Regions from separate parts of the Pseudomonas sp. G3-19 genome, predicted to be linked through region 2. Evidence: predicted binding sites of a transcription regulator. Region 2 holds the regulator's gene; the other holds the start of a gene.
The links. The regulator sigma-54, encoded in region 2, starts transcription at its own class of promoters, with help from an activator protein. The targets are predictions, from matches to a motif close to ANTGGCATNNANNTTGCTNT.
Positions count from the first base shown of each region.

Region 1 (5,601 bases), on a different contig from region 2:
CGACCTGTCATCTTCGGCAACGTAGAATGCGCGCCTTTCCCGGGCAATCGTCCCCCACGATTGGCGCCCGCGCATTCATCGGAGCACTTGACCATGACCGTAACCAAAACCAGCGAATACCTGGAAACCCTCTACGAAGGCTACGGCCAGCGTTTTCGCATGGAAAAACTGCTGCACGAAGTGCGCACCGAACACCAGCACCTGGTGATTTTCCAGAACCCGCGCATGGGCCGGGTGATGGCGCTGGACGGCGTGATCCAGACCACCGAAGCCGATGAATTCATCTACCACGAAATGCTCACCCACGTGCCGATCCTCGCCCACGGCACCGCCAAGCGCGTGCTGATCATCGGCGGCGGCGACGGTGGCATGCTGCGCGAAGTGACCAAGCACGCCAGCGTCGAGCACATCACCATGGTCGAGATCGACGGCACCGTGGTCGACATGTGCAAGGAATTCCTGCCGAACCACTCCAAGGGCGCCTACGACGATCCACGGCTGAACCTGGTGATCGACGACGGCATGCGTTTCGTCGCCACCACCACGGAAAAATTCGACGTGATCATCTCCGACTCCACCGACCCGATCGGCCCGGGCGAAGTGCTGTTCTCGGAGAACTTCTATCAGGCGTGCCATCGTTGCCTGAACGAAGGCGGGATCCTCGTGACCCAGAACGGCACGCCGTTCATGCAGATCGACGAAGTCAAAACCACTGCCGGTCGCCTGCGCAGCCTGTTCCCGGACTGGCACTTCTATCAGGCGGCCGTGCCGACCTACATTGGCGGTTCGATGACCTTTGCCTGGGGCTCGACCAACCCGGCCTACCGCAAACTGAGCCGTGAAACCCTGCAACAGCGCTTCATCGGCAGCGGCATCGTCACCCGCTATTACAACCCGGAAATCCACATCGGCGCATTCGCGCTGCCGCAGTACGTGCTGCAGGCGATCAACAAGCCGAGCAACGACTGACGCACTATTCCCGGATCGGTGATAGATCCCCTGTGGTGAGGGGATTTATCCCCGACCGGCTGCGCAGCAGTCGTAAAATCGGCAGACGCGTTGGAACTGACACTATGCGTTCGCTGAATTCAGGGACGCTTCGCGCCCATCGGGGATGAATCCCCTCGCCACACAAGCCTGTTTCCCCATCGGTTAATTTTTTTTCATGTTCGTCCGCTGCAATCCTTTTGAACGATCAATCTCGCCAAAAGTCGAGATAGTAGTAAGCCCATTTGCGGGTTTGATCGAGGAGGCACCGATGCAAAAGTGGAAAGTCACTTTCGTGGACGATCATGGTGAAATTGTCGATGAGGTGTTCGAGCGCGCGGAATGCCCCAGCGACGACGAGGCTGCACGCCTGATCAAGGAACGGCTCCTGCCGGTGGCCGCCGAACTGGATATGAACGATCTTGAAGGGCGCACCACCGATGCTGGCGTGAAAAGCCTGAAAACCCAGAACAGCATCGAAATCCGCAGTATCACGCCAATCTGAAATTCTTCCTGTCACTTGAAGCACCAGGCCTTGGCAGCAGCTCTATCTTGGGGCTACTCTGCAAGCGAGATCAGCGAAACAATCGCTAAGGTCTGGTCTTGTCAGCTACATGCTTGTTTCCCGCGTGCAACCACGTTGCCGAAGTACTTTGGCCTGTAAGGCCCGGGGCGGGAATACGGAAAGTCTATCCATCTATCCGAGGGGGACGATTCATGAGCACAGCCTATCAAGAAGACATCAGCAGCAATGTTCTGCGCCGCATGAAAGAAGGCGGTTTCGACTTTTCCCGGTTCCATCCCATCGAGTTCTACGCCATTTTCCCGGACGAGGAGCGGGCGCGCAGGGCGGCAGGCAAATTTCGTGGTGAATCCATCAATGCCCAGGTCAGTGCGCGCGACGATGGCGCCTGGTCGCTGGAACTGAGCAAAGTGATGTACGCAACCTATGACGACATTGGCGATTTCGAGCAAGGTTTCTCTGCCGTGGTCGAGCCGCTGGGCGGCATCATCGAGGGCTGGGGCGTCAAGCAGGAGGTGCGTAACCGCCATCGTCTGAACTGATCTCTGGTTTCAGGTATTGAGCAACGGCTGACCTTCGGGTTGGCCGTTGTCGTTTCTGGCCGCCGAATAGCCCGTGGCAAAACCCTGAAACAAGAATCCCGGGCAAAAAAAAGCCACCGGAGAGGGTGGCTAAAGGGAAGACCGATAAGGAGAGGAAACCGGTCAGGGTTACGGCCTGCGGGGACTGCGCGGGCAGTCCGGATCAGTGGAGCTGAAGTCTTCACCGGGGAAGTTTTCAGCGGATGCGCCGATTATCCGCAGCTCGGTGCGAGCGGTGAAATCAACTCTGACTATGCTGGTGATAGGCGATGCAATGCGTCGCAATGAGGCGGGGGCAATCGGCTTGGGGCATTTGCCGCACAGGAATGGTGCGGTGCTTGCGGCGTGATTATCCAACCGATTGAAATCAAAGCGTTTATGCCGATGGCACGGGCCTTGCGAAGGCCTGTAGGTCCGGGTGACAAGGAGTACGGCATGATCCGCACCTATTTTGATGAAATGTACGATGCCGGCGGCCAGGTCCGCCCGCATTACCGGGAGTTCGCCCGCTGGCTGGCCGACACGCCTGACGAGTTGCTGGCACAACGGCGACGCGAGGCCGATCTGCTGTTCCACCGGGCCGGGATCACGTTCACGCTCTATGGCGACGAGCAGGGCACCGAGCGCCTGATTCCGTTCGACACCATCCCGCGCAGCATTCCCGCCAGCGAGTGGCGGATCGTCGAGCGCGGCTGCATCCAGCGGGTCAAGGCGTTGAACATGTTCCTCGCCGACCTTTATCACGAGCAGCGCATCATCAAGGCCGGGATTATCCCTGCCGAACAGGTGCTGGCCAACGAGCAGTACCAGTTGGCGATGCAGGGCCTGGATCTGCACCGCGACATCTATTCGCACATCTCCGGCGTCGACCTTGTGCGCGACGGCGATGGCACTTACTACGTGCTCGAAGACAACCTGCGTACTCCGAGCGGCGTCAGCTACATGCTCGAAGACCGCAAAATGATGATGCGTCTGTTCCCGGAGCTGTTCGCCGCCCAGCGCATCGCGCCCATCGACCACTACCCGAATCTGTTGCTCGACACCCTGAAAAGCTCCAGCCCGATCGACGACCCGAGCGTGGTGGTACTGACGCCGGGGCGCTTCAACAGTGCGTTCTTCGAACACGCTTTCCTGGCGCGGGAAATGGGCGTTGAACTGGTGGAGGGCGCCGACCTGTTTGTGCGTGACGACAAGGTCTTCATGCGCACCACCGACGGGCCGAAAGCGGTGGACGTGATTTATCGCCGTCTCGATGACGCGTTCCTCGATCCGCTGGCGTTCAACCCCGATTCGATGCTCGGTGTACCGGGACTGTTGTCGTCGTATCGCTCGGGCAACGTGGTGCTGGCCAATGCCATCGGTACCGGGGTGGCGGATGACAAATCGGTGTACCCGTTTGTCACCGAGATGATCCGTTTCTACCTCGATGAAGAACCGATCCTGAAGAACGTGCCGACCTGGCAGTGCCGCAACCCCTCGGAACTTTCCCACGTACTGGCCAATCTTCCGGATCTGGTGGTCAAGGAAACCCAGGGCTCCGGCGGTTACGGAATGCTGGTGGGGCCGGCGTCAACCACGGCGCAGATCGATGCGTTCCGTGAGCGGATCAAGGCCAAGCCCCACGCGTACATTGCGCAGCCGACATTGTCGCTGTCGACCTGTCCGACCTTTGTCGAAAACGGCATTGCGCCGCGTCATATCGACCTGCGTCCGTTTGTATTGTCTGGCCGCGAAACCCGGGTCGTGCCCGGCGGTTTGACCCGTGTCGCCCTGCGTGAAGGCTCCCTGGTGGTGAATTCCTCCCAGGGCGGCGGCACCAAGGACACCTGGGTGGTCGAGGATTGAAGGAAGCTTGCCATGTTAAGTAGAACTGCCTCGGATCTGTACTGGATGTCGCGTTACCTGGAGCGGGCGGAAAACCTCGCGCGGATGCTCGATATCAGCTATTCGCTGTCGCTGATGCCGCAGGACGGTCGCGGCGACGGTTTGCACGAACTGGCGATGCCGCTGTTGATCACCGGCACCCTCGACGATTATCTGGAGCGTCACGGCGAACTGCATGCCGAACGCCTGCTGCATTTCTTCGCCCTGGACGCGGCCAACCCGGCGAGCATCTACAGTTGCCTCGGCGCGGCGCGGGCCAGTGCGCATGCGGTGCGCGGGCGTATCACCGCGGACATGTGGGAGAACATCAACGCTACCTGGCTGGAGATTCGCGGCATTGCCGAGCAGGGCCTCAGTCGTTACGGCATGAGCCGTTTCTGCGAGTGGATCAAGGAGCGCTCGCACCTGTTCCGTGGCGCGTCCTACGGCACGATCATGCGCAACGATGCGTTCCGTTTCATTCGTCTGGGGACGTTCATCGAGCGTGCGGATAACACGCTGCGCCTGCTCGATGCGCGCTATGAAATGGCCGGCGATCAGGCCGAGGCCGTCAGTGACGGTACGGCGCACGCCTATTACCAGTGGAGTGCACTGTTGCGAGCGCTGTCATCGTTCGAGGCCTACACCGAGATCTACCGCGACGCACCCGGCGCCCGGCATGTCGCCGAGCTGCTGCTGTTGCGCGCCGATGTGCCGCGCTCGCTGCGCGCCTGCACCGAGGAAATCGACCAGATCCTCGCCCAGTTACCCGGCGCCAATGGCCGTCCGGCACAACGCCTTGCTGCCGAAATGGACGCACGCCTGCGCTACACCGGCATCAACGAAATCCTCGCCGAAGGCCTGCACGCCTGGCTCACCGAATTCATCCCGCTGGTGCGCCAGTTGGGCAACGCGATTCACAGTTCATACCTGGAGGCTGCATGAGACTTTCCATAAGCCACGAGACCACCTATCACTATGAAGATCAGGTGCGGGCGAGCATCCAGTATTTGCGCCTGACCCCGCACGACAGCGAGCGTCAGCACGTGTTGAGCTGGCAACTCGACCTGCCGCGTCCGGTGCGCGCCCAGCTCGATCCGTTCGGCAATATCCTGCACGTGCTGACCATGGATGAGCCGCACGAAGCGATCATCATCGGCGCCCGCGGCCAGGTCGATATCGACGAATTGCGTGAGGCCGAGCATGAGAGCCAGTCGGCGCTGCCGTTCCTGCGTTTCACCCGGCTGACCGAGGCCGACGAAGGGCTACGGGCGTTTGCCGACAAATCCTGTAAGCAGCGGCGCGATCGCACCGCGCTGATCGACCTGATGCACGGTTTGAACCAGCACATCAGCTATACGCCGGGTTCGACTGAAGTCGACACCAGCGCCGCCGAAGCCTTTGCCGGGCGCGCCGGGGTTTGTCAGGATCACACCCATGCGTTTCTCGCCTGTGCACGCAGCCTGGGGATTCCGTCGCGTTATGTGTCGGGTTATCTGTACAGCGAGGACGCCGAGCATCTGGCCAGTCACGCCTGGGCCGAAGCGTGGCTGGATGACGCCTGGTACAGCTTTGATGTGACCAACCAGTTGGCCCGACCGGAGCGGCATCTGAAACTGGCGGTGGGCCTGGATTATCTGGATGCCT
Region 1 is NZ_JBMPIQ010000001.1:1,307-6,907, reverse strand. Features, by position in the region: gene speE (polyamine aminopropyltransferase) at 94-969, shown strand; gene ACOYXI_RS00030 (hypothetical protein) at 1,259-1,492, shown strand; gene ACOYXI_RS00025 (ribonuclease E inhibitor RraB) at 1,705-2,052, shown strand; gene ACOYXI_RS00020 (circularly permuted type 2 ATP-grasp protein) at 2,527-3,936, shown strand; gene ACOYXI_RS00015 (alpha-E domain-containing protein) at 3,949-4,899, shown strand; gene ACOYXI_RS00010 (transglutaminase family protein) at 4,896-5,601, shown strand, end outside.
Region 1: ACOYXI_RS00020 (circularly permuted type 2 ATP-grasp protein) is a predicted target of sigma-54. The motif match lies at 2,475-2,494, and genes of this name have one in related genera.

Region 2 (5,601 bases):
CACGGCGCTCGGCGCGGTGCCGGTGCTGGTGATCCGGCGTATGCCGCAGAGGCTCAGCGATACGCTACTGGGTTTCGGCGCCGGCGTGATGCTGGCGGCGACTGCGTTTTCGCTGATCGTGCCGGGCATCGCTGCTGCCGAAAGTCTGGGCCTGACACCGTTGGCCGCCAGCGGGCTGATTTGCTTCGGCATCATGCTCGGTGCATTCGGTTTGTATCTGGTGGATCTGAAACTGTCCGGCGCCTCACCGGAAATGCTCGTCGGTACCCCCGAGCACCCGGTGATTCCGCCGCGCATCTGGCTGTTCGTCTTCGCCATCATTGCTCACAACATCCCGGAAGGCATGGCGGTGGGGGTGTCCGCTGGCGGCGGCATGCCGGATGCCGACAGTCTGGCGATGGGCATCGCCTTGCAGGATGTGCCAGAGGGATTGGTGATTGCGCTGGTACTGGCGGGGGCGGGAATGTCGCGGGTCAGGGCGTTCTTGATCGGTGCGGCTTCAGGGTTGGTCGAGCCGGTGTTTGCACTGCTCTGTGCCTGGCTGGTCAGTCTGGCGGAGCTGTTATTGCCGTTGGGGCTGGCGCTGGCGGCGGGGGCTATGTTGCTGGTGGTGACGCACGAAGTCATTCCGGAATCGCGCCGCAATGGTCATGACAAGCTGGCCAGTCTTGGCTTGCTGATCGGGTTTTGTCTGATGATGGTGATGGATACGGCGTTGGGTTGAATATCAAAAGATCGCAGCCTGCGATCTTTTGATCTTTTGATCTTTAAACGATCAACCACCCTCATCGAAGTAGTTGTTGATCAACGCCACCAGCGCATCCAGCGCTTCCTGTTCCTGATGGCCTTCGGTGCTCAGATAGATCTTCGTACCCTTGCCGGCGGCGAGCATCATCATCGCCATGATGCTTTTGCCATCCACTGTGGTTTCTGGCGTGCGACCCACTCTGATCGTGCAATCCGGGAACTGGCCCGCCACCCCGACGAACTTGGCCGACGCTCGGGCGTGCAGGCCCAGTTTATTGATGATTTCGATTTCCAGAGCAGGCATCGCGGTGTGAATCCTTTAAGTGAGGTCGCGGTGGCGAACCTGGACGTTCTTCAGGGTTTTCTGCAGGGCCTGACCCAGACGTTCGGTCAGGTAAACGGAGCGGTGATGCCCGCCGGTGCAGCCAATGGCAATGGTGACATAGGCGCGATTACTCGCGGCAAAGCGTGGCAGCCATTTGTACAGGTAGCCGTAGATGTCTTGAAACATCTCCTCAACCTCCGGTTGTGCAGCCAGGTACTCGGCGACCGGTGCGTCGAGACCCGATTGTGCACGCAGTTCCGGTTTCCAGTAAGGATTGGGCAGGCAGCGCACATCGAACACCAGATCCGCGTCCACCGGCATGCCGCGCTTGAAGCCGAACGACTCGACCAGAAACGCCGTGCCCGGTTCCGGCTGGTTCAGCAGTCGCAGCTTGATGGTGTCACGCAACTGGTACAGATTCAGATTGGTGGTGTTGACCTTGAGGTCGGCCAGGTCGGCGATCGGGCCGAGCAGGGCGGTTTCATCTTCGATCGCTTCGGCCAGCGAGCGGTTGGCAGTGCTCAACGGATGGCGCCGGCGGGTTTCCGAGAAGCGCTTGAGCAGGGTTTCTTCGTCGGCATCCAGATACAACACATCGCACTGGATGTGCCGGGCACGGACTTCTTCAAGCAGTTCGGGGAAACGCGACAGGTGGCTCGGCAGATTGCGTGCATCGATCGACACGGCCACCAGCGGCTGGGCCAGTTCGGTGTGAATCAGGGCGCGTTCGGCGAGTTCCGGCAGCAGACCGGCCGGCAGGTTGTCGATGCAGTAGTAGCCGTTGTCCTCAAGGACATTCAGGGCGGTACTTTTACCCGAGCCGGAGCGGCCGCTGACGATGATCAAACGCATGATTAATGACCGTTCTGCTCGCTCAGGACGACCTGATACAAGGCTTCGTTGCTCGGTGCGCTGCGCAGTTTTTCGCGCACTTCCTTGCGATCGAGCATGCTGGCGATCTGGCGCAGTAATTCCAGGTGGGCATCGGTGGCCGCTTCCGGGACCAGCAGTACAAACAGCAGGTCGACCGGTGCGCCGTCGATGGCATCGAAATCGATGGGGGCATCAAGGTGCATCAACGCGCTGATAGGCGCTTCGCAGCCTTTGAGGCGACAGTGGGGAATGGCGATGCCGTTGCCGAAACCGGTGGATCCGAGTTTCTCACGGGCTACCAGGCTCTCGAAAACATCCTGCATGGCCAGATCCGGCACTTCTTTATGGATGAGGTTGGCAATCTGTTCGAGGGCTTTCTTTTTACTGCCGCCCGGCACGTTCACCAGGGAACGGCCGGGGGTCAGGATACTTTCAAGTCGGATCATGGGTTGGGAGTGTTAACGACCTGTCGCGCCCTGAAGGAGGCTCTGGGTCTTTTCCTTATGCTTTTTGAGTTGGCGATCCAGCTTGTCGGTCAGTGAGTCGATCGCAGCGTACATGTCAGTATCTTCTGCGTTAGCGACCACTTCGCTGCCGGGTATATGCAAGGTGGCTTCGATTTTCTGCTTGAGCTTTTCGACGCACATCGTGACTTGCACGTTGGTGATCTTGTCGAAATGGCGCTCCAATCGTTCGAGTTTCTCGTTGATGTAGGTGCGCAGAGGTTCGGTCACTTCCAGTTGGTGTCCACTGATGTTGACTTGCATACAGCTTCTCCTTCGTTGCCAGTGCATAAAGCGGCAGGCCGAAGAGCCTGCCACTGGAACGCTGTAACGTGGCTTACATCAACCGCTTGCGTTCGCTCGAAGGCGCGATCCCGAGGGATTCGCGGTACTTGGCGACGGTGCGGCGAGCCACCTGAATGCCTTGTGCCTCCAGTAAACCAGCGATCTTGCTGTCACTCAACGGCTTTTTCTGATTTTCCGCCGCAACCAGTTTTTTGATGATCGCGCGGATCGCCGTCGACGAGCATTCACCGCCTTCGGAGGTGCTGACGTGGCTGGAGAAAAAGTATTTCAGTTCATAAATACCGCGCGGGGTATGCATGAATTTCTGCGTGGTGACCCGGGAAATCGTCGATTCGTGCATGCCGACCGCCTCGGCGATGTCATGCAGGACCAACGGCTTCATGGCTTCATCGCCATACTCCAGGAAGCCGCGCTGATGCTCGACGATCTGGGTGGCCACCTTCATCAGGGTTTCGTTGCGGCTTTGCAGGCTCTTGATGAACCAGCGTGCCTCTTGCAACTGGTTGCGCATGAAGGTGTTGTCGGCGCTGGTGTCGGCGCGACGGACGAAACCGGCGTACTGCGCGTTAACCCGCAGACGGGGCACTGACTCCTGATTCAGCTCGACCAGCCAGCGTTCGTTATCCTTGCGCACAATGACGTCGGGCACCACGTACTCGGCTTCGGTCGATTCGATCTGCGAGCCCGGACGCGGATTGAGGCTTTGCACCAGTTCGATGACCTGACGCAACTCGTCTTCCTTGAGCTTCATACGCCGCATCAACTGGCTGTAGTCGCGACTGCCGAGCAGATCGATGTAATCGCTGACCAGACGTTTGGCTTCGTTGAGCCACGGGGTCTTGGCCGGGAGCTGACGCAGTTGCAGCAGCAGGCATTCGCCGAGGTTGCGCGCGCCGATACCGGCCGGTTCGAACTGCTGAATGCGGTGCAGAACGGCTTCGATCTCGTCCAGCTCGATGTCGAGCTCCGGATCAAAGGCGTCGAGAATTTCTTCGAGGGTTTCGTCCAGGTAGCCCTGATTGTTGATGCAATCGATCAGGGTCACGGCGATCAGGCGGTCGGTGTCGGACATCGGCGCCAGGTTCAATTGCCACAGCAGATGGCTTTGCAGGCTTTCGCCGGCGGACGTGCGGGTGGTGAAGTCCCACTCGTCGTCATCGCTGCTGGGCAGGCTGCTGGCGCTGGTCTGGTAGACGTCTTCCCAGGCGGTATCAACGGGCAGTTCGTTAGGAATGCGCTCGTTCCATTCGCCATCTTCCAGATTGTCCACCGTCGGGGCGGCTTCCTGATAGGACGGTTCCTGAATGTCGGTGTTGGGTTTTTGTTCGGCGTTGTCGGCCAAAGGATCGGTATTGTCGAAGTCGTCGCCTTCTTCCTGGCGTTCGAGCATCGGATTGGATTCCAGGGCCTCCTGGATTTCCTGTTGCAGGTCCAGGGTCGACAATTGGAGCAGGCGGATGGCCTGTTGCAGCTGCGGTGTCATCGTCAGCTGCTGGCCCATTCTCAAGACTAGCGATGGTTTCATGGCAGGGGCTTAACACCTTATTCGCCGGCGCGCATGCGCCATCCACTACAGGGCGCCGGAGCGCCAAACTTAAGCAAATTATATGCCTGAAACTGTCGTGTTTGCCTAGAGCGCTGTAACAATAAAAGCGTATAAAAAGCCTGCTTCATCGATACAGCACCCGGAGGCTGGCCAAGTGCCTTGGTGCTTACAGGCGGAACTCGTGGCCCAGGTACACTTCCTTCACCAGATCGTTGGCAAGGATGGTCGCCGCATCGCCTTCCGCGATCAGTTGACCGTCGTTGACGATGTAGGCGGTTTCGCAGATATCCAGGGTCTCACGCACGTTGTGGTCGGTGATAAGAACACCGATGCCCTTGGCCTTGAGGTGATGGATGATCTGCTTGATGTCGCCGACCGAAATCGGGTCGACACCGGCGAACGGCTCGTCGAGCAGGATGAATTTCGGTGCGGTCGCCAGGGCGCGGGCGATTTCCACCCGGCGGCGTTCACCACCGGACAGGCTCATGCCGAGGTTGTCGCGGATGTGGCTGATGTGGAATTCCTGCAGTAGGCTTTCCAGTTCCTTGCGACGACCGGCCTTGTCGAGTTCCGTGCGGGTTTCGAGGATGGCCATGATGTTATCGGCCACCGACAGTTTGCGGAAGATCGACGCTTCTTGCGGCAGATAGCCGATACCGGCCTTGGCGCGGCCGTGCATCGGCTGATGGCTGACGTCCAGATCATCGATCAGCACGCGACCCTGATCGGCCTGCACAAGGCCGACGATCATGTAGAAACAGGTGGTCTTGCCGGCACCGTTCGGGCCGAGCAGGCCAACGATCTGGCCGCTGTCGATCGACAGGCTGACGTCGCGCACAACCTGGCGGCTTTTATAGGCCTTGGCCAGGTGTTGAGCTTTCAGAGTTGCCATTACTGGGTTTTCTCGTCGGTTTTCTTCTTCGGCTGGATCACCATGTCGATACGCGGACGCGCTTCGGTGACTTTGCTGCCGGTAGCGCGACCGGCACTGGCCAGTTTCTTCACCGTGTCATAGACGATTTTCTCGCCCTGAGTGGTGTTGTTGTCCTTGTCGACAACCTTGGCCTTGTCGATCAGCACGACGCGGTTTTGCGCGGCGTGGTACTGAATCGTCACGCCCCAGCCCTGAACAGGCTTGGCGTCACCCTGGGTTTGCAGTTGCTCGAAGTAGGCAAGGTTGCCCACCGAGGTCACCACGTCGATATCGCCGGTCGGAGTACGGGTGATGGTCACCGTATTGCCCTTAACGATCATCGAGCCCTGGGTGATGATCACATCACCTTTATAGGTGGCGATGCCGT
Region 2 is NZ_JBMPIQ010000003.1:5,223,357-5,228,957, forward strand. Features, by position in the region: gene ACOYXI_RS23710 (ZIP family metal transporter) at 1-724, shown strand, start outside; gene ACOYXI_RS23715 (HPr family phosphocarrier protein) at 776-1,051, opposite strand; gene rapZ (RNase adapter RapZ) at 1,067-1,924, opposite strand; gene ptsN (PTS IIA-like nitrogen regulatory protein PtsN) at 1,927-2,391, opposite strand; gene hpf (ribosome hibernation-promoting factor, HPF/YfiA family) at 2,404-2,712, opposite strand; gene ACOYXI_RS23735 (RNA polymerase factor sigma-54) at 2,786-4,279, opposite strand; gene lptB (LPS export ABC transporter ATP-binding protein) at 4,467-5,192, opposite strand; gene lptA (lipopolysaccharide transport periplasmic protein LptA) at 5,192-5,601, opposite strand, start outside.